DNA from 3 places in the Thioalkalivibrio sp. K90mix genome. Region 2 is predicted to be linked to each of the others. Evidence: predicted binding sites of a transcription regulator. Region 2 holds the regulator's gene; each other region holds the start of a gene.
The links. Region 2 encodes FliA, which starts transcription of late flagellar genes. Its sites were predicted from a motif close to GCTAAAGTTNNNNNNNNNNCNGCCGATA; they were not measured.
Positions count from the first base shown of each region.

Region 1 (6,162 bases), 290 kb from region 2:
CCGCTTCCGCGACCGGGTGCTGGCCGGCTGGGAGCAGAGCGTGGTCGCGCCGGGTGATCGCGTCCTGGTCGTCACCCACGGTGGGGTGATTCGCCTGCTCCGCGCATACCTGGAGGGCTGGCCGTTGGAGAAGCTATTGTCGATCGAAGTCCCGTTGGCCTCGCTGTACGTTGTTGAGCCGGGCCAGCGCGAAGGGGTCCCCTCGTGATCGGGCACGAAACCTGTAGGAGGCCAGCCCCCTGGCCGATTGGGAATGGGCCAACGCCCCATCGGCCAGGGGGCTGGCCTCCTACGGCAAGACTGGAAGGAGGGGAGTAATGAACTCCGTGTTTGCCCCCTTCTGGCTGGCACTGCAGTTCCTGACGCGACTGCCGACGCCCCCGCAGGAGCCGCGACCCGAGGACCTCGGCCGTTCGCTCCTGGCCTATCCGCTGGTGGGGCTGATCCTGGGTCTGCTTCTGGTGCTGGTGGGGATCGGGCTGTCCGCGATCCCAGGGGCGCCGGTGTTGCTGGTCGCGGCGCTGGTGCTGACGTTCTGGGTCGCGCTCACCGGTGCACTCCATCTGGACGGGCTGGCGGACACGGTGGATGCCTGGGTCGGCGGTCAGCGGCATCCGGAGCGGGCCCAGGCCATCATGAAGGACCCGGCCTGTGGCCCGATGGCGGTGGCGGCACTGATCCTGATTCTGTTGCTGAAAGGCACGGCGTTGGTGGCGGTGGCCGATACCGGTGCCTGGATCGCGCTGCTGTTGGCGGTGCTGCTGGGGCGCGTGGTGCCGCCGGTGCTGTTTCTGACCACGCCCTACGTGAACCCGGTGGGGTTGGGTGCGGACATGGCGAAGCACCTTCCTCGCAGCGCCGCCATCGGCGTCGTCGGCGGCTCGGCCGTCGTGGTGCTGGTGCTGGGCCTGCTCTCCGGCCTTTGGGGGGTGATACCGGCCCTGGTCGCCGCCGGCCTGACGCTGTGGGTGGCAACGCGCGTACTGAGACACTGGCTGGGAGGCTTCACCGGCGACACGGCCGGGGCGACGTTGGAGCTGGTGGAGACCCTGACACTCGTGATTCTGGTCCTGACGCTTGCTGGCTAGGCGCTGATCGGCGAGGGCAGGGTTCGGGGCTGGTGTTGTCACGAAACCGTCACGGGATTGCCACATACTGACGGGATGAACTCATTCCCCTCCCGTCTGAACCCGGGCCGGCTGGTCCTGCGCACACTGACGAACCCCCTGCGGGCGGTACGCGAGGCCGGCGAACTGGAGACAGTGCCGCCCTGGTGGCAGACGTTCGTGCGACTGGCGTTCCCGGTGCTGCTGGTCAGCGTGATCGTCAGCCAGTGGCTGTACCAGATCATCCCGCCCGGGTTGCCGCCGGAGGCGATGCCGGGGGCCTGGGGCTTCGGGGTCTACAGCGTGCTGGCGATGAGTATCGGGGTGCTGGGCCTGGCCTGGTCCGCGCACTACCTGACCGAGCTGTTCCAGGGCTACTCCCATCCGGATCGGGCCATGCTGGCCGTGACCATCGGCCTTCTGCCGGCCTGGGTGGGCAAGGTTGTGGCCGCCTTCCCCTGGCCCTGGGGCAACACCGTCGGCTTGCTGCTGATCCTCTACAGCCTGTGGCTGCTGTACGGGTCGCTGTGCGGCATCCTCGGGCTGAAGCGTGGCAACCGCATCGGCCTGTTCGTGGCCACCGTCTTCTGCGGCGCGTTCATCACCCTCATCTTCGGCTGGCTGCTGATGGACCTGATCCCCGGCGCCACCCCCGAGACCCGCATCGGCACCACCTGGCTGATCTGATTCACTCCGGCCCTGTAGGAGGCCAGCCCTCTGGCCGATTGGGAACATGCCAACGCCCCATCGGCCAGAGGGCTGGCCTCCTACAGGGGGAAATCGGGCAACTGGGGCCGCCTTGGTTTTCGTTGCCCAAGATCCATATCTCTGAGGGTCCACGCCGATTGCTGGGTGGCCTTGCTCCTTGGCGATGACGGTAGTAGTGGCTTCGGACCTGACACAGTTTTCTCGCATCACCTGGGTGCGTCAAAGCGGTTGTTCAGGACCACGGGTATGTGGCTGGCCTGTGTCCCCTGTGGTGCTGTGCGGCTTCGTATCGGCCGTGGCTGATGAGTGGTGTGAGCCGAAGCGCTGGGGTGGCGAGCGTGCGCCGTGGCGGACACGTTCAGGCGGGCGGCAAAATTTTTCCGGAATGGGGCTAAAGGATTCGGTCGAGCGGTCGTTACTGCTTTCGAAGGCGCACGAGTGTTCGCCGAGGAAGCCGACCAAGGTGGTTCGGCATGACGCTACAGGAGCGTAATCATGTCTCAAGTCATCAACACCAATATCCTGTCCCTGAATGCTCAGCGCAATCTGAGCAATTCCCAGGGCGCGCTGGCCCAGAGCCTGGAGCGACTGTCCTCCGGCCTGCGTATCAACAGTGCCAAGGATGACGCCGCCGGTCTGGCGATCTCCGAACGCTTTACCACCCAGATTCGCGGCCTGAACCAGGCCGTGCGCAACGCGAACGACGGCATCTCGTTTGCGCAGACCGCCGAGGGTGCGCTGAGCACCGTGGGCGATGCCCTTCAGCGTATCCGCGAGCTGTCCGTCCAGGCGGCGAACGACTCCAACTCCGCCTCCGACCGCGAGGCCCTGAACAACGAGGCCCAGCAGCTGATCGCCGAGATTGGCCGCGTCGCGAACTCCACCGAGTTCAACGGTGACGCGATCCTGGATGGCGCCCTGCAGGATCTGTTCTTCCAGATTGGCGCGAATCAGGGTCAGAACATTGCGGTCTCCGGGGTCGATGCGCGCACTACGGAACTGGGTCGCGCTATTTCGGAAGGTGACTCCGGGCTGACTCAGCAGCAATTGAACGACGTCGGCATCGAAGGGATTTCCAATATCACGATCACCCTGGATAAGGTCGGTGTATTGGGGGGTGACGATGACGACGCATTGGGAGTTGAATTGGAGGTTGATCTTGACGGCGTAACGTCCCTCGAAGACGCGGTCCGGCAGATCAATGCCGCACTGGCGGCGCCCACAGGTGATGCGGCAGGAAGCCTTGAGGACGGGGAGTTAGACGATGCCGACGCGGCGATCGCTGCGATTCGCGATGCCGGCCTCAGTGCATCGCTGGTCACCAATAGCAATGGTGAAACCACGATAGCCATTCGTGGCAACTTCGATACCTCATTCTCGGTTCAAGGTGGTAAGGTCGAGTTGGGCGACGAAGTAGAAGTCACTTTGTTCGGAGACGGAGACGACGCCGACCCCACTTCCGTCGACTCTCGGGCGCGGAACCTTACCGATGTCGATATTGGCAGCCGGGGTGGCGCTACCGAGGCTCTTGCAATCGTCGATGGGGCTCTGAACCAGATCAATTCGTTGCGGGCCGACTTGGGTTCGATCCAGGTGCGCTTCGAAAACACCATTGCCAACCTGCAGGTGTCCTCGGAGAATCTGGAGTCGGCTCGCTCACGTATTCGGGATGCGGATTTTGCCTCCGAAACGGCTGAGCTGACCCGGGCGCAGATCCTGCAGCAGGCCGGTACCTCGGTGCTGGCCCAGGCGAACGCGACGTCGCAGAACGTGCTGGCCTTGTTGCAGTAAGTTGAACCGGTAAAAGGCCATGAGACGGGCGGGTGGCCAGACGGTCACCCGCCCTTGATGGCGAGGGAAGCAAGATGAGTGATTCGATTGGCAGTATCACTTCATTGGTGTTTCAGCCTGCCCGTCAGGGGCAGGGCGATGCCTCGATTCCGGTTGCTAAAGGGTTGAACGATACCGCGGGTTCTCGGAATGCCAGTTTCGGGGATGTCCCGGCGAGCCCCGATACTCCTGAACGGGGGCTGGATGAATCGACCCAGTCTGTGGACTTGGGAGAGTCGGAGGGCATGGAGCAGGTCGTGGAGTCGATCAACGCCTATCTGCAATCGTCCAAGCGTGCGCTGGAGTTCAGCGTGGATGATTCGAGCGGCCGGACCGTGATCACGGTCAAGGATGCCGAGCAGGACGAGGTGATCCGGCAGATTCCGCCGGAGGCAGTGGTGGCCCTGATTCGTCATTTCCAGGAACAGCAAGGCCTGGATGGTACGGGGGTCGAGGAACGGGCCTGACCGACCCGGCACATTATCAACCACAGTGACTTTCGGCCGGGCTTGTCCCGGCTTTTTTCTGTCGGCCGATATGGGGGTGCATCGGATGTGGGGGCTCGACAGGAAATCGTTGCGGAACCCACATAGGCACAATGGCAAGAAAATCGAAAATTCGTGTTAAAGCTCACGGATAGCTTGTCGTTAACGGGCCTGAGAGCGGTTGAATGCCGCCATCGCGATCGCCCGAGGCGGTCTAAAGCTATGCCGTAAGGAGACGTAATCATGTCCCAAGTTATCAACACGAACATCCTGTCCCTGAACGCTCAGCGCAATCTGAGCCAGTCGCAGGGTGCCCTGGGCCAGAGCCTCGAGCGGCTGTCCTCGGGCCTGCGAATCAACAGCGCAAAGGACGATGCCGCCGGTCTGGCCATCTCCGAGCGCTTCAGCACGCAGATCAACGGCCTGAACCAGGCTGTGCGCAACGCCAACGACGGTATCTCGTTCTCGCAGACCGCCGAAGGTGCGCTGAGTACCGTGGGCGATGCGCTGCAGCGGATCCGTGAACTGTCCGTACAGGCGGCGAACGACTCCAACTCCGCGTCCGACCGCGAGGCCCTGAACAACGAGGCCCAGCAGCTCGTGGCCGAAATCAGCCGCGTTGCCAACGAGACCGAGTTCAACGGCGACGCCATCCTGGATGGGGCGTTGAACGACATCTTCTTCCAGATCGGGGCTAACCAGGGGCAGAACATCGCGGTGTCCGGTGCGGATGCTCGCGCGACCGAATTGGGCCGAGTGATCGCCGAGGGTAGCGAAGGGCTCACGCAGACTCAGATTAATGATGTGGGCATCGAAGAGATCAACAACATCACGATCAACTTGGAGCAGGTAGGGGTACTTGGCGAAGGAGAGGACAACGATCTCGGGGTTGAGCTGGAGGTCGACCTGGAAGGGATGGGGGTTAATACGCTGGAGGATGCAGTTCGCGAAATTAACGCGGCGATCGCTTCTCCGGATCCGGACAATGAAAATGTGGGGAGTTTTGTTTCTGGCGAAGACCTTGATGACGAAGAAGCCATGGCGGCATTGCGAGATGCGGGCCTGAGTGCCGCACTCGTCACCAATGACGATGGTGAAACCACGATCGCGATTCGCGGAAACTTTGACACAGAGTTTTCGGTGGATGGTGGCGGTGTGACCCTAGAGGGAGGCGACACTACCGATCCTGATGTGACGCTATTCGATTCTGATGGTGATGGAGCTGCGGTGGATGGTCAGACCTTGAATCTCACAGATGTGGATATCGCGTCGCGTTCGGGGGCCACCGAAGCCCTGGCTGTAGTGGATGGTGCCCTAGACCAAGTCAATTCCCTGCGAGCCGACCTGGGCTCTATTCAGGTGCGTTTCGAAAACACCATCGCCAACCTGGAGATCTCCTCGGAGAACCTCGATGCGGCCCGATCCCGAATCCGGGATGCCGACTTCGCCGAGGAAACCGCGGAGCTGACCCGTGCCCAGATCCTGCAGCAGGCGGGGACCTCCGTACTGTCGCAGGCGAACGCCACGTCGCAGAACGTGCTGGCACTGCTGCAGTAAGCCGGGGTCTTCAAGAAGACCTTATGTAAGGCGGGTGGCCTTGGGCTGCCCGCCTTTTTTATTGCGCGGATCCAATCCCGAACCATGTGAAGCCAGGTTGGGTACTCGCTACGGCTGCGCCAGACTGAAGCCGAAGCGTGAACCGGTTCACGAACGAAGCGGCGCGGCTTGGCTAAAGAAATCGCTGAAACAGTCGTTATACTCAGCTAGAACGCATGCGAAAGTCCCGAACAGGGGCGTGGTGAGGTGGCGCGTCATGGCAATTAGTTCTCTCGGCGTAGGGTCCGGACTGGACCTGAATCAGCTGGTAGGGCAGCTCGTAGCGGCCGAGCGCGAGCCCAAGGAACAGCGCCTGAACCAGCGCGAAGAGCGCATTGACGCGCAGATTTCGGCCTTTGGCGAGCTGACCAGCAGTGTGGACCAGGTGGGTTCGGTGCTGGGCGATCTTTCCGGTTTCGAACCTACGCAATCGGCCT
Region 1 covers NC_013889.1:1,540,635-1,546,796, reverse strand. Annotated here, with positions in the region: gene TK90_RS07300 (histidine phosphatase family protein) at 1-208, shown strand, start outside; gene cobS (adenosylcobinamide-GDP ribazoletransferase) at 318-1,088, shown strand; gene TK90_RS07290 (YIP1 family protein) at 1,164-1,793, shown strand; gene TK90_RS07285 (flagellin) at 2,310-3,605, shown strand; gene TK90_RS15505 (flagellar protein FlaG) at 3,680-4,111, shown strand; gene TK90_RS07275 (flagellin) at 4,373-5,686, shown strand; gene fliD (flagellar filament capping protein FliD) at 5,943-6,162, shown strand, end outside.
Region 1: TK90_RS07285 (flagellin) is a predicted target of FliA. The motif match lies at 2,205-2,232, and genes of this name have one in related genera.

Region 2 (6,162 bases):
CGGGCTGCCTAGAAGCCCAGACTGGACAACAGATCGTCCACCTCGTCTTGTCCTTGAACGACATCCTGGCCGGAATCTTGAGTCTTTGGCACTGCTGGTCCGTGTCCGCGCCGATCGCCCTCGCGCCGCTCGGTATCATCGTCGAGCGTCTTCTCGGCGGCCTCGATGGTCTCCATGCGCCCGCTGGACAGTCGAATGAGCGAGACCAGGTTCTCCTCCAGGTCCGTCACGAGCTGGATGACGCGCCGGATCACCTGCCCGGTAATATCCTGGTAGCTCTGCGCCATCAGTACTTCCGACAGCAAGCGCCGCAGCTCTTCGGTGTCGTCGTTGGCCTGCGCAAAAAACGCATCCAGCTCGCGGGCAAACTCCCGGAACTCATCGACCGAGAGTTGCCGATTTCGGAAACGAGTCCACTTCGCCGTCAGTTCGCCGGCCTGCTGGCTGAACGACTCGGCAATCGGCAGACTCGTCTCGATGGCGGTCAGGGTCTCGTGGGCGGCCTTCTCGGTCATCGTGACCACATAATTGAGACGCTCACGGGCATCCGGGATCTCGGCCTGGGTCAGCTCCACCAGCCGCGAATCCCCGCGGAAGCTTTGCAAGGCCTCGTGCAGGTCGCGCGTGAGCTTTCCGAGTTCGTCGAAGAGTTCGCGGTCGTAGGGACGCGCCAGCTCCTGGATCAACGCGCGCGCGGCCACCTCGTCCCCTGCCTCCAGAACCTGCACGAGCTCCCGCGCGCGAGCGATCTGCTGCTCACCGATCGATTGTTCTTGGTCTGTCATCCAAAGCCCCTTGCTCGCTCCCCATCCCGAACGTGATGCCCGGAATCAATCCCCCGGCCATGCATTGTCGCGGACCAGGAGATGTCGACACCGAAACCCAAGTTAACCTTGCGCTTCAATGCGTTCGAATATTTTGTCGATCTTTTCCTTGAGGGTTTCCGCGGTAAAGGGCTTCACCACGTAGCCGTTCACGCCCGCCTCGGCCGCCTCGACGATCTGATCACGCTTGGCCTCCGCCGTCACCATCAGCACTGGCATCGTCTTCAGCTTCTCGTCGGCCCGAACCGCCCGCAGCAGGTCGATGCCCGGCATGTTGGGCATGTTCCAGTCGGTGATCAGAAAATCGAAGTCGCCGTTCTGGAGCATCGGCAGTGCCGTGCTGCCGTCATCGGCCTCTTGCGTGTTGTTGAAGCCAAGATCACGCAAGAGGTTCTTGATGATCCGTCGCATCGTGGAGAAGTCATCCACGATGAGAATTTTCATTCCCTTGTCCACAGGTCACTCCGGGATAAATGATTCATGTGAGTACTAGAGCGCGGCCCTCAGAATAACTGCAAAGCCTCGCCGTCTTCGAGCCAGGAACCCAGGCGCGCGCGCAGTCGGATGACGGCCTGACTGCGGATCTGGCTGACGCGCGACTCGGTCACCCCCAGCACCGCGCCAATCTCGCGCAGGTTGAGCTCCTCGATGTAATAAAGCGACAGCACCAGACGTTCGCGTTCGGGCAAATCGCCCAGCGCGGCGGCCAGCTCCTCGCGAAATTCTCCAGCCTCGATTGTGCGCGAGGGCGAGGCCTCCTGCCCCTCGATCACCCGGTCCGCATCACCATCGGTGCCGCCCAGGTCGTCCAGCGCGAACAGATGGGCGCCGGCATGGTCCTGCAGCATCGAGTAGTACTCGTCGATCGGCACCTCGAGTTCCTCGGCCACTTCGACCCCGCGCGCCGCGCGCCCCTCTCTGGCTTCGACCGTCTGGATCGCCTCGGCGATCTTGCGGCTGTTGCGGTGTACCGATCTCGGCGTCCAGTCACTGCGGCGTAATTCGTCGATCATCGCGCCACGGATCCGAATCCCGGCATAGGTCGCAAACGTGGCACCCTGCCCGCCTTCGAATTGCCGCGCGGCCTCCAGCAGGCCGATCATGCCGGCCTGGATCAGGTCATCGACCTGGACCGAGGAAGGCAGACGCGCCATCAGATGATGCGCGATGCGATGCACCAGCTCGATATGCTCCGCAACGCGCTGCTCGTGGCCTGTCGCGGCCACGCTCTCGTATCCGGGGAGGCGATTACGCGGCGACATCATGCGCTCTGCAACATCCGTTCGACGAAAAACCCGACACCACCGTCGGCACCACGGGCCACCGGCCAGCGGTCCACCGTACGGGCGAGCTCGGCAAAGGCCTTGGCCGCCGGACTGCCCGGATACTGCTGCACGACCGGCGCACGTTTCTGTACGGCCTTGCGCAGATTCTCGTCCATCGGGATGTAACCGGCGAGATCCAGGATCACCTCCGGCAGGTAGTTGTCGCAAACCGTGGTGAGTTTCTGCAACAAACGCTCGGCCCCCGCGCGGTCCTGGACCATGTTCGTGACCAGCCGGAAACGCCGCATGCCATGATCGCGGTGCAGTACCTTGATCAGCGCATAGGCATCGGTGATGGACGCCGGCTCGTCGCAGACGACGATCAGGGTCTCCTGGACCGCCCGGCAGAAGGTCGTCACGGATTCCTGCAGCCCGGCTGCCGTATCCACCACCAGCACATCCAGCGGCTTGGAATACGCGCTGAATGCCTGGATCAGACCGTTGTGCTCTAGTTGAGTGAGATTCGCCATCGCAGCGATCCCCGAAGCCGACGGTATGACCTTGATTCCGTCCGGGCCCTCAATCAGGACATCCTGGAGGTCGTCCACCTGCCCGGTCACCAGGTCATGCAGGGTACGCTCGGGTCGCAGCCCGAGCAGCACGTCGGCATTGGCCAGCCCCAGATCGGCATCAAACAACATGACCTCGCGCCCCAGCCGCGCGAGCGCTACCGACAGGTTGACCGACACGTTGGTCTTGCCGACGCCTCCCTTCCCAGAGGCCACCGCAATGACCTTCAACGGCTGATTAGTGCGTGGCATAGCGTCCTTTCCCCACCGGATGGATCATCTCCAGAACGCCCGCATCCTGAGTACGGCGCGGCGACGGCGCACTGCGGCTGGCATTCGAGAACTCCGCCAGGCTTGCATCGGTCCATCGTTCGTCGCGGGAGGATCGACGCGCGGGGTTGCGTTCTTCGCCGAGCGCCCGCCGGGTCAGATCGCCCGTTTCGACCCGGTGGAAGTCTTCGGCAATCCGCTGCCCATCGCTGACAAACGTGAGACCCAGGTGTTGATCGAGCAATACCGACAAAGTCTCCCCCAACTGTTCGGCTTCATCGAGTTTAGTCAGTACCAGCGCCGCCGGCTCTGTCTTGCGGAAGGCGTCCAGCACCCGCCGCAGCGCCGAGGCCTGGGTCGTCGCGGAGACGACCAGCCAGCTCTCGCAGCGCACGCGGTCCGGCCAGCCGGCAAACAGGGACTCGTCACCCACCACCGACGGCGCCTGCCCGGCAGTGTCGGCCAGGATTAGATGCCCATCCTCGGCCCGCGCAGCCATATCCCGCAACTCGCGCGGGTTCTGCAACACCCGCAATGACACGCCCGCCATCTGCGCGAATGCCTGCAGTTGGCGCGTGGCCCCAATGCGCTGGGTATCCAGTGTGACCAGCGTAACCGAATCCGCACCCATACGACGGATTTGACGCAGGGCAATGCGTGCGAGCGTGGTGGTCTTGCCCACGCCCGTGGGGCCCACCAGGGCCAGCACACCACCCTCGTCCAGGATATCCGGATGCCGGGTGGCAATCGCCCCGGACAGGCGTGCACGCAGCCGCTCCCAGGCCTGTTCCACGGTGCTGTCGTCGAGAATACTCCCGGCGAGACTGCGCGCCAGTGACTCGCTGAACCCCCGGTCCATCAGACGAGACTTGCACTCCGCCGCCAGCGGGTGCCGCGCCGCCCACTGCGCGGCCTCGTTGTCGCTGTGCTGGCGAGTGAGCAGGCTGCGCAGATCCCGCAGTTCCTGGCGCATCGCGGCAAGCTCGGGGTCCGCGGGCCAGGCCGAGCCCGGGCTCGGCCGCGACGCGGATGGGTGCGCCTCGCGCGGGGTATGGACCGCGTTCACCGCGGCCTGCTGCTCGCGCTCCGGGACACCCGCATCCCCATCTTCCAGCGCCGCGACGACCTCCAGCCAGCCATCGACACGGCGGCTCGACAGGATCACGGCATCCTCGCCCTGCTGTTCACGCACTTGCCGCATCGCATCGCGCATGTCGCGTGCCCGGTACCGTCTCACATTCATCGCTGTTCTCCCGTTTAGCCCTGGCGGACCCGATCGCTACTGTTCGTCTCAGGCACTCGTGGGGGCTGCCTGCCGGGCCGAGTCTTCCTGGCCCACCGTGGCCACCACGCGGATCCGCCGGTTATCGGGGATCTCGGTAAAGGCCAGCACCGCCAGGCTGCGCACGGCTCCACGGAGCCACCCGGCAATCCAGGAGCGGATCTCCGGGGCCACCACCAGGATGGCCGGCTGCCCGCTGGCCTCCTGGCGCTGAGCCGCCTCGGACACCGAGCGCTGCAGGCGTTCCGCCAGGCCCGGCTCCAGCCCCACGGTCTCGCCATTACTGCCCTGAAGGGACTTATGCAAAAGCTGTTCCAACGATGGGTCGAGGGCAATCAAAGGCAGCTCATCGTCCGGTCCCACAAGGTCCTGCACGATCGAACGCGACAGCGAGACCCGCACGGCCGCGGTCAAAACGCCGGGATCCTGACTCTTCACACCCTCCTCTGCCAGGGTTTCGGCGATCGTGCGCAGATCGCGAATCGAGACCTGCTCGGCCAGCAGGTTCTGCAGCACCTTCAGGATCACCGACAGCGAGAGCGTCTTCGGCACCAGGTTCTCGACCAGCTTCGGCGAATGCCGCGCCAACTGGTCCAGCAGGTGCTGGGCCTCTTCGTGACCAATCAGGCGATGGGCGTTCTCGCGGAACACCTGCGACAGATGCGTGGCGATCACGGTGGAGCAATCGACCACGGTGTAGCCGGCGCCCTGCGCCTGATCACGATCGGCCGGGTCGATCCACAGAGCGTCAAGGTTGAAGGTCGGGTCCTTGGTCGGCGTGCCCGGCACGGTGCCGAACACCTCGCCCGGATTGATCGCCAGCTCGCGATCCGGGAAGACCTCGGCCTCCGCCACCGTGACACCCAGCAGTGAGATGCGATAGGCATTCGGACTCAGTTCCAGGTTGTCGCGGATATGGACCGGCTGCAGGAGAAAACCCAGCTCCTGGGAGAGCTTGCGGCGCACACCCTTGATCCGCCCCATCAGCTGGCCATCCTGGGTGCGATCCACCAGCGGGATCAGGCGATACCCGACCTCCAGGGACACCAGGTCGATCGGCGGCACATCGTCCCAGGTGAGGTCGCGATTTTCCGGACTGGTCTCCGCCGATTCGTCGGGCACACGCTCCACCTCCACGGTCTGTTCGCGTTCGCGCCGCTGCATCAGGTAGGCCGAGCCGATGGCCAGCGAGGCCAGGCCCAGGAAGACCGCATTGGGCATGCCCGGCACGAGCCCGAGCACGGCGATCACGCCACCGGCCACGTACAGCACGCGCGGGTTGGAGAACATCTGGCCAAAGACCTGCTGGCCCATATCCTGGGTGCTGGAGACGCGCGTCACGATGATCGCCGTGGCCGAGGACAGCACCAGCGACGGGATCTGCGCGACCAGGCCATCGCCAATCGTCAGCAGCACGTAGTTGGTCGCGGCGTCGCCCATCGACATGCCGTGTTGCAGCGTGCCGATGGTCAGCCCGCCAATGATGTTCACGAACAGGATCAGGATCCCGGCGATCGCATCGCCGCGCACGAATTTCGAGGCACCGTCCATCGAACCGTAGAAGTCGGCCTCGCTGGCGATCTCCTCGCGGCGCTTGCGCGCCTCTTCCTGGGTCAGCAGGCCGGCGTTCAGATCGGCGTCGATCGCCATCTGCTTGCCGGGCATGGAATCCAGGGTGAACCGGGCGCTGACCTCGGAGACGCGCCCGGCGCCCTTGGTCACCACCACGAAGTTGATGATGATCAGGATGGCAAACACCACCAGACCCACGGTGTAGTTGCCCCCCACGACGAAATCGCCGAAGGCCTGGATCACCTGCCCGGCCGCATCGGTACCGGTGTGACCCTCCAGCAGGATCACGCGCGTGGAGGCCACGTTCAGCGCCAGCCGCAGCAATGTGGCGACCAGCAGCACCGTCGGGAACACCGCGAACTCGAGCGGGCGCGGCGTGT
Region 2 covers NC_013889.1:1,246,543-1,252,704, reverse strand. Annotated here, with positions in the region: gene TK90_RS05915 (protein phosphatase CheZ) at 9-785, opposite strand; gene cheY (chemotaxis response regulator CheY) at 888-1,268, opposite strand; gene TK90_RS05905 (RNA polymerase sigma factor FliA) at 1,328-2,089, opposite strand; gene TK90_RS05900 (MinD/ParA family protein) at 2,086-2,910, opposite strand; partial or broken gene flhF (flagellar biosynthesis protein FlhF) at 3,070-4,141, opposite strand; gene flhA (flagellar biosynthesis protein FlhA) at 4,220-6,162, opposite strand, start outside.

Region 3 (6,162 bases), 270 kb from region 2:
ACCACCAGGAACTGCCCGCGATCCCGGGCAAGCGCTACTTCACCATTGGCGAGGTCGCCGAGCTGTGTCAGGTGAAGCCTCACGTACTGCGCTACTGGGAACAGGAGTTCCCGATGCTCGAGCCGGTCAAGCGGCGGGGCAATCGGCGCTACTACCAGCGCCAGGACGTGATCCTGATCCGCCAGATTCGGGCCCTGCTGTACGAAGAGGGCTATACGATCAATGGCGCGCGACAGAAGCTGTCTGGCGACGAGGCCAAGGGCGACCGTCAGCAGGCGCGCCAGATCATCCAGGACACGATCTCGGAGCTGGAATCGGTATTGCGCGTATTACGCGCCTGAGGCGCCGACCCGGCGGGGTTGGCTTTCGGAACGGAACGTCGTGTTGACGCGATTCGCTTGGCTCGTCGCACCCTGCGCTGGTTCTTGCCTTCTTGCCCCCAAGTCCACTTCAACGACTCGTCCGCTGTAGGGTGCGATGAGCCAAGCGAATCGCACCAATATGCTCCCAACCGATCGATCCCAGGGGGAATGGGTTTTGCGCAAGAATGTGGTTGCATGTGGGCGGCCGATGCTTTCGTGAAGGCGGGGAATCGGATATGATTCGCGGCTTCGGGGCGTAGCGCAGTCTGGTAGCGCATCTGCATGGGGTGCAGAGGGTCGCAGGTTCAAATCCTGCCGTCCCGACCAAATTCAATCACTTGATGGTGGATGTTCAGGTGAAATAAAAGGCCGCATGCAGCGGCCTTTTTTGTGTCTGAAGCAATGTGGGGGGCTGGACCGGCCTGGGCTACTCCATCGAGCGTCGCCGCGCCTCGCGCTGGTAGTGCAGCAGGGCGATGTTGAACTGGCGTTCCAGCCACTGGTTCATGCCGGTGACCTGGAAGCCGGCATATACGTATCCATCGCGCGGGCTGCGGCGACGATTGGCCAGGCGCAGGTCGCCGCCCAGGCGTTCACCGACATCGGGCAGCAACAGGTTTTCGAAACGCATCGGCGTCCCGACCTCAAGGGCCTCAACCCACTCCTGTGGCACCTCCACGCACATCCCCTGTGCCGAGAGGTCGGCCAGGTCGCCGATACCGGGCTCTTTCCATTCGCCATACTGCAATTCGACGCGCGGACGTTCGCCCATCGGGATATGTACGCGAAAGGTCTCCCGTCGCTGCAGATATTCCAGGGTCTCGGGGTAGGGGCAGACGTAGAGCGCGCCGGCATCCTCGCGCTCGCTGCGCGAGACGGCCGTGGAGAAGCGTACGGCGACCCCGCGCAGGCTGGCGAACACCCGCATGCGGGTGCCTTCCTGGACATGGCGATTGGCTTCGACGGGTGTGAGTTCGTCAAGGAAGAGTTCGCGTGCAGCGGAATCCAGGCGGACCAGGGCGGAGTTGTATAGCGGCCCATCGTCGTCGAGACGGACGTTGACGAGGGTGAGCTTGTGATCCAGATCCTTGAGGATGCCGGCAATCCGCTCCGGCTTGTCGACGGTGTAGTCGGTCTCGTCCATGCGTGGCGTTGTTGTAATTATTGGGCCAAGCCGCACGGTACTGCCCGGCGCTCTGGAATACCAGCCCCGGGTGCCGGTCGGTGTGGTGTGAGGCGGTGTCGCGCAGGGCGCGCGCAGCTCATGCGCGAGTGATGCGCCGACCCGTACGGCTGCCAGATTGGGTGCGGCCGTAGGGGTCGTAGGTCGGGGCCGGACCGGGTTCTTCGCCACGCAGGATCTGGATGGACATCTCCACGCGTCGACGGTCGCGATCGATCAGCCGGGCATTCCCCTGGTTCAGGGTGTTGCAGCGCTCCACCGATCGGCGCAGAGCCTGCCAGTGGTCCTCCAGCTCGGCACCGCTCTCGAGCCGACTGAACAGCCGTGCGAGCCCCTCGGGCGTGTAGCTTTCGCCAGCAGCCTCGACCGTCTCGCGCTGCCGGCGACTCTCGGTTTCCAGGTCCTGCAGGAGCGTCTGTTTCTGCGCCACGACCTCGCGCAGGGCCTCGGGTGCACGGGACTCCACAGCCCGGGTCTCCTGCAGCAGGATGTCCTCCATCTGGTGGCTGAGCCGAATCGAGGCTTCCAGTGAGCGGAGGAAGGCGTGGCGTTGTTCGGGCGACATCGTCGGGGTCTCTGTCAGGGGTGCCTAGCGCAGCAGGCTTTCCAGTTCGATCATGCGATCGGCGAGCTGCTCGTTGTCGACCGGGTACTGGCCGCTGGAGATGGCTTCGCGCAGCTCGGCGACACGCGCCTCGTCGAACGGGGCGTTGCTGGCGGCGCCGGAGGCGGCGTTCATCGCCTGCGCCGCACCGGTCAGGGTGACGGAGTCATCCTGTCGCACGGGCGTCGATGCATTGCCCTGAGCGCCTGCGTCGGGCCGGGAGGTCTCGTCGCGGCCCTTTACGCTGGAGGTGTTGCCATCCGGGCGCAGGCCGGGGGAGTTCGGGCCTTTGATATCCATCATTCGGTTTCCTGTTTTTGCAATTCTACTGCAGGGGTTAGCGGCAGCACCGGCTGAAACTGTAGCCCCTTGAGCCGTGAATTTACGAGTCGCTTCACAGTTTGTGGATGGTTACGCGAGGCGCCTCGCCATTTTACGGGGCCACGCGTACATGTCCGGACTCCAGCACCTCGCCTTCGACGACGCGTCCGGACGAGCTGTTCTTCACGCGGATTCGATCGCCCAGAATGCCGTTCTCCAGGGCCTCGCCCTGCATGCGGATCACCACCGAGCCGTTTTCGGCCAGGATGGTGACGCGCTGGCCGCGGCTGACGACTTCGCGCTGGGTGACGTGCTGTTGGCCCAGGATCTGGCCCGAACGGATGTTGCGCCGGGTCTGCAGCCCCACCAGTTCGTTCTTGCTCTCGAAATAGCTCCCGGCATGACGTGAAGTCTGGATGCGCTTGGTGCGCAGATCGCCGGGCAGGATCGTGTGCTGGCGCCGCAGGGTTCGGCTGGCGACCAGGACCTCGGCATAGCGTTCGACCGTGACCGGGACATAGATCGACCAGCTTACGGGCGCCTCGCACTGCACCTGGACCGCCGTATTGCCATCGCGTCGTCCGCCGGGCGGGAATCGGGTCTCCAGCGCCTCGCTGCATCGGGCCAGGCGCAGGCGGTTGTCCAGCCGACCGATCTGGACTTCGACCGCTTCGTCGCCGGGTTTGATGTTCAGCTCTTCCTGGATGAAACGCTCGGCCGCCAGGCGGATGTTTTCCACTGCCTCGATCTCGGCCTGCGCCGTTATGGAGACCAGGGCCAGAACGACGCCGAGGGCGGCAGACAGCCACCAGGTGCGAACAAAGGGTTGGGGGGCGGGCTGGTTCATGGTCTGGGTGCGTGTCGGCTCGTCAGGTTTCGAGAGGTTGGTATCGCTTTGCAAGCAGAAAACATGCCAGCGGATCCGGTGTACACCCTCAAGAGTGACGACGCCTGGCCGTTATCGGGTCAAGACCGTGTGCAATCGGCATGCGACGGCGGTTTGTGGCATGACAGCGTCGGGCACCGGGGTGCACACTGGGGCTGGCGAGTCGAGGTGGCTGGCCGCTGGGCGAGGGGGAGAGCAGGACAATGAGTCAATTCATTGACGATGTGAATCAGCGGACCCAACTGGTGGGGCAGAACCGTATGGAACTGCTCCTGTTTCATCTGGGGAGTTCCCAGACCTTCGGTATCAACGTGTTCAAGGTGCGCGAGGTGATCCCGTCGCCGCCGCTGCGACAGATCCCCGGTTCGATGAGCGTGGTGCGCGGTGTCGCGAGCCTGCGTGGCGGCACCGTCCCCATCATCGACCTTGCGCGCGCGATGGGGCTGCGCACGGCCGTGGGAGGGACGGATGATCACAAGGTGGTGGTGACCGAATTCAATCGGTCGGTTCAGGGCTTCTGGGTGTCGGCCGTGGACCGGATCGTCAACGTCAACTGGGAAGACGTGAAATCGCCGCCACGGGGGACCGGGCGCGAGTCCTTTCTGGTCGCCGTCACCGAGATCGACAACAAGCTGGTCGAGATCATCGATGTCGAGCGGGTGCTGTCGATCGTCAATCCGTTGCCCATTAACGTGTCCGATTCGGTGCGCGCAGAGGCCGACGAAGAACGGGAAAGGATCGGACAGCGCAAGATCGTGATCGTCGATGACTCGGTGGTCGCGCGCAAGCAGATCGAGGGTGCCATCAAGGGCCTGGGCTGGGAATATCTGGTCTTCAAGGACGGTCGCGAGGCGCTGGATTTCCTTGAGGAACAGGCCGAGGCCGGGACCGTAAACGAGGTGGTGGAGCTGGTGATCTCGGATATCGAGATGCCGCGTATGGATGGCTATACCCTCACGGCCCGAATCCGTGCGAACGATCACCTGAAAGGTCTGCGTGTTCTGCTGCACTCGTCACTGAGCGGGGAGTTCAATACGGATATGGTCAAGCGTGCCGGGGCGGACGCATTCCTGTCCAAGTTCAACCCCGACGAGCTGGCCGAGGCCGTGCTTGATCAAACCCGCAAGGATTGAAGCCGGTGCCTTGGCGGTTTGTGTTAATCGACAGGCCGGAGCTTTGCGGCAAGGGGGCGGTAACGGATTGCCGGCTGCGTGAGCATCAGCGGCCATGGCACGCCGCATGCGTCACCTGTCGGGATGCTGTCGGCACCCGTGCGGTTGCACGTATACTGTACCGGTACGGTACGGGGGAGAGCGCACTCCCCGGCCGGGTTTTCCGACACGCTGTCAAGGATTCGTCATCAACGTGCCTGTCCGCCCGTCTCGTCGACTTTCAAGGATGACTTCGTGATCGACTCGCGCGACTACGAGGAGTTCTCGCGGTTCCTTTCCGAATGCTGTGGCCTGGTGCTGGGCGACAGCCGGCAATACCTCGTGTCGAGCCGACTGTCGCGGCTACTGGACGAATTCGGCTACAAGTCGGTCCCGGAACTGCTGCATGCGATGCGTCAGGCGCCCAACCCGCGCCTGCGCACACGTGTGATCGACGCGATGACGACCAATGAAACCTCCTGGTTTCGTGATGGCTTCCCGTTCGAGATCCTGCGCCATGTGCTGCTCCCGGAGCGCGCGGAGAAGGGCGCGGGGATCAAGGTCTGGTCGTCCGGATGCTCCAGCGGGCAGGAGGCGTACAGCATCTCGATGGTGGTATCCGAGTGGGAGGAGTCGCGGCCCAAGCGTGTGGTGCCGGTCTCGATCCTGGGTACGGACCTGTCGGAGAAGATCCTGGACGACGCCCGCCGCGCGGTCTACGACGGCCTGAGCATTGTGCGGGGCCTGAGCGAGGCACGTCGCGCCCGCTTCTTCGAGACGGTAGCGGAAGGTCACCGTGTCCGCCCGGAGATTCAGCGCCGCTGCCGCTTCCAGAAGCTCAATCTGGTCGACCGCTACGCGGCACTGGGCAAGTTCGACATCGTGTTCTGTCGCAACGTGCTGATTTACTTCTCCGCCGAGACCAAGCGACAGGTTCTTGACGGAATCGCCCGCCAGATGAACCCGGGCGGCTATCTGTTTCTTGGCGCTTCCGAGACGGCGGGTCCCTATACCCAGGCCTTCGAGACGGTTCGCACCGAATACGGATCTGTCCTGCGCCTGAAGGGCTGATCGGCCCTTTCTGCCTCGCCATAAGGTCGCGCCCGCGACCCCGGCGCCCACCCTCGGCGCCGCCTTCACAAACCCCTCCAGCCCATAGTGGCACACCAATTGCATCGTCCCTGTCGAGCGGGGCGAAGCGGTTTCGTCCCGAGGAACCTGAGAGCCGCCAGTGGCGGACGGGGCACGACGGATGAGTCTTTCTCTCGACAAGGCGATGGGCATTCTCCCGGAGGCGGTGAACGTCCGTGCGAAGCGGATGGAGCTGCTGGCCTCGAATATCGCGAATGCCGATACGCCGAATTACAAAGCGCGCGATATCGACTTTCGCTCGGTGCTGCAGGCGGCGGCCGGCGAGGGCGGCAACATGCCGATGGCGAGCACACATCAGGGCCATATCGGCGCCGGCGGGGCGGGTGGTGCCAACGGGTCGATGGAGACGCTTTATCGCGTGCCGTCGCAGCCGTCTCTGGATGGCAACACGGTGGACCCGCAGCTGGAGCGGGCTGCCTTTGCCGAGAATTCCCTGCAGTACCAGAGCAGCCTCGAGTTCCTGAACCGCCGGGTTTCCGGTATCCGTGATGCTCTGCGGGGCG
Region 3 covers NC_013889.1:977,337-983,498, forward strand. Annotated here, with positions in the region: gene TK90_RS04610 (integration host factor subunit alpha) at 1-1, shown strand, start outside; gene TK90_RS04615 (MerR family transcriptional regulator) at 1-341, shown strand, start outside; tRNA gene TK90_RS04620 (tRNA-Pro) at 613-689, shown strand; gene TK90_RS04625 (flagellar brake protein) at 790-1,506, opposite strand; gene TK90_RS04630 (flagella synthesis protein FlgN) at 1,625-2,110, opposite strand; gene flgM (flagellar biosynthesis anti-sigma factor FlgM) at 2,135-2,449, opposite strand; gene flgA (flagellar basal body P-ring formation chaperone FlgA) at 2,583-3,317, opposite strand; gene TK90_RS04645 (chemotaxis protein) at 3,560-4,489, shown strand; gene TK90_RS04650 (protein-glutamate O-methyltransferase CheR) at 4,763-5,578, shown strand; gene flgB (flagellar basal body rod protein FlgB) at 5,760-6,162, shown strand, end outside.
Region 3: flgM (flagellar biosynthesis anti-sigma factor FlgM) is a predicted target of FliA. The motif match lies at 2,488-2,515, and genes of this name have one in related genera.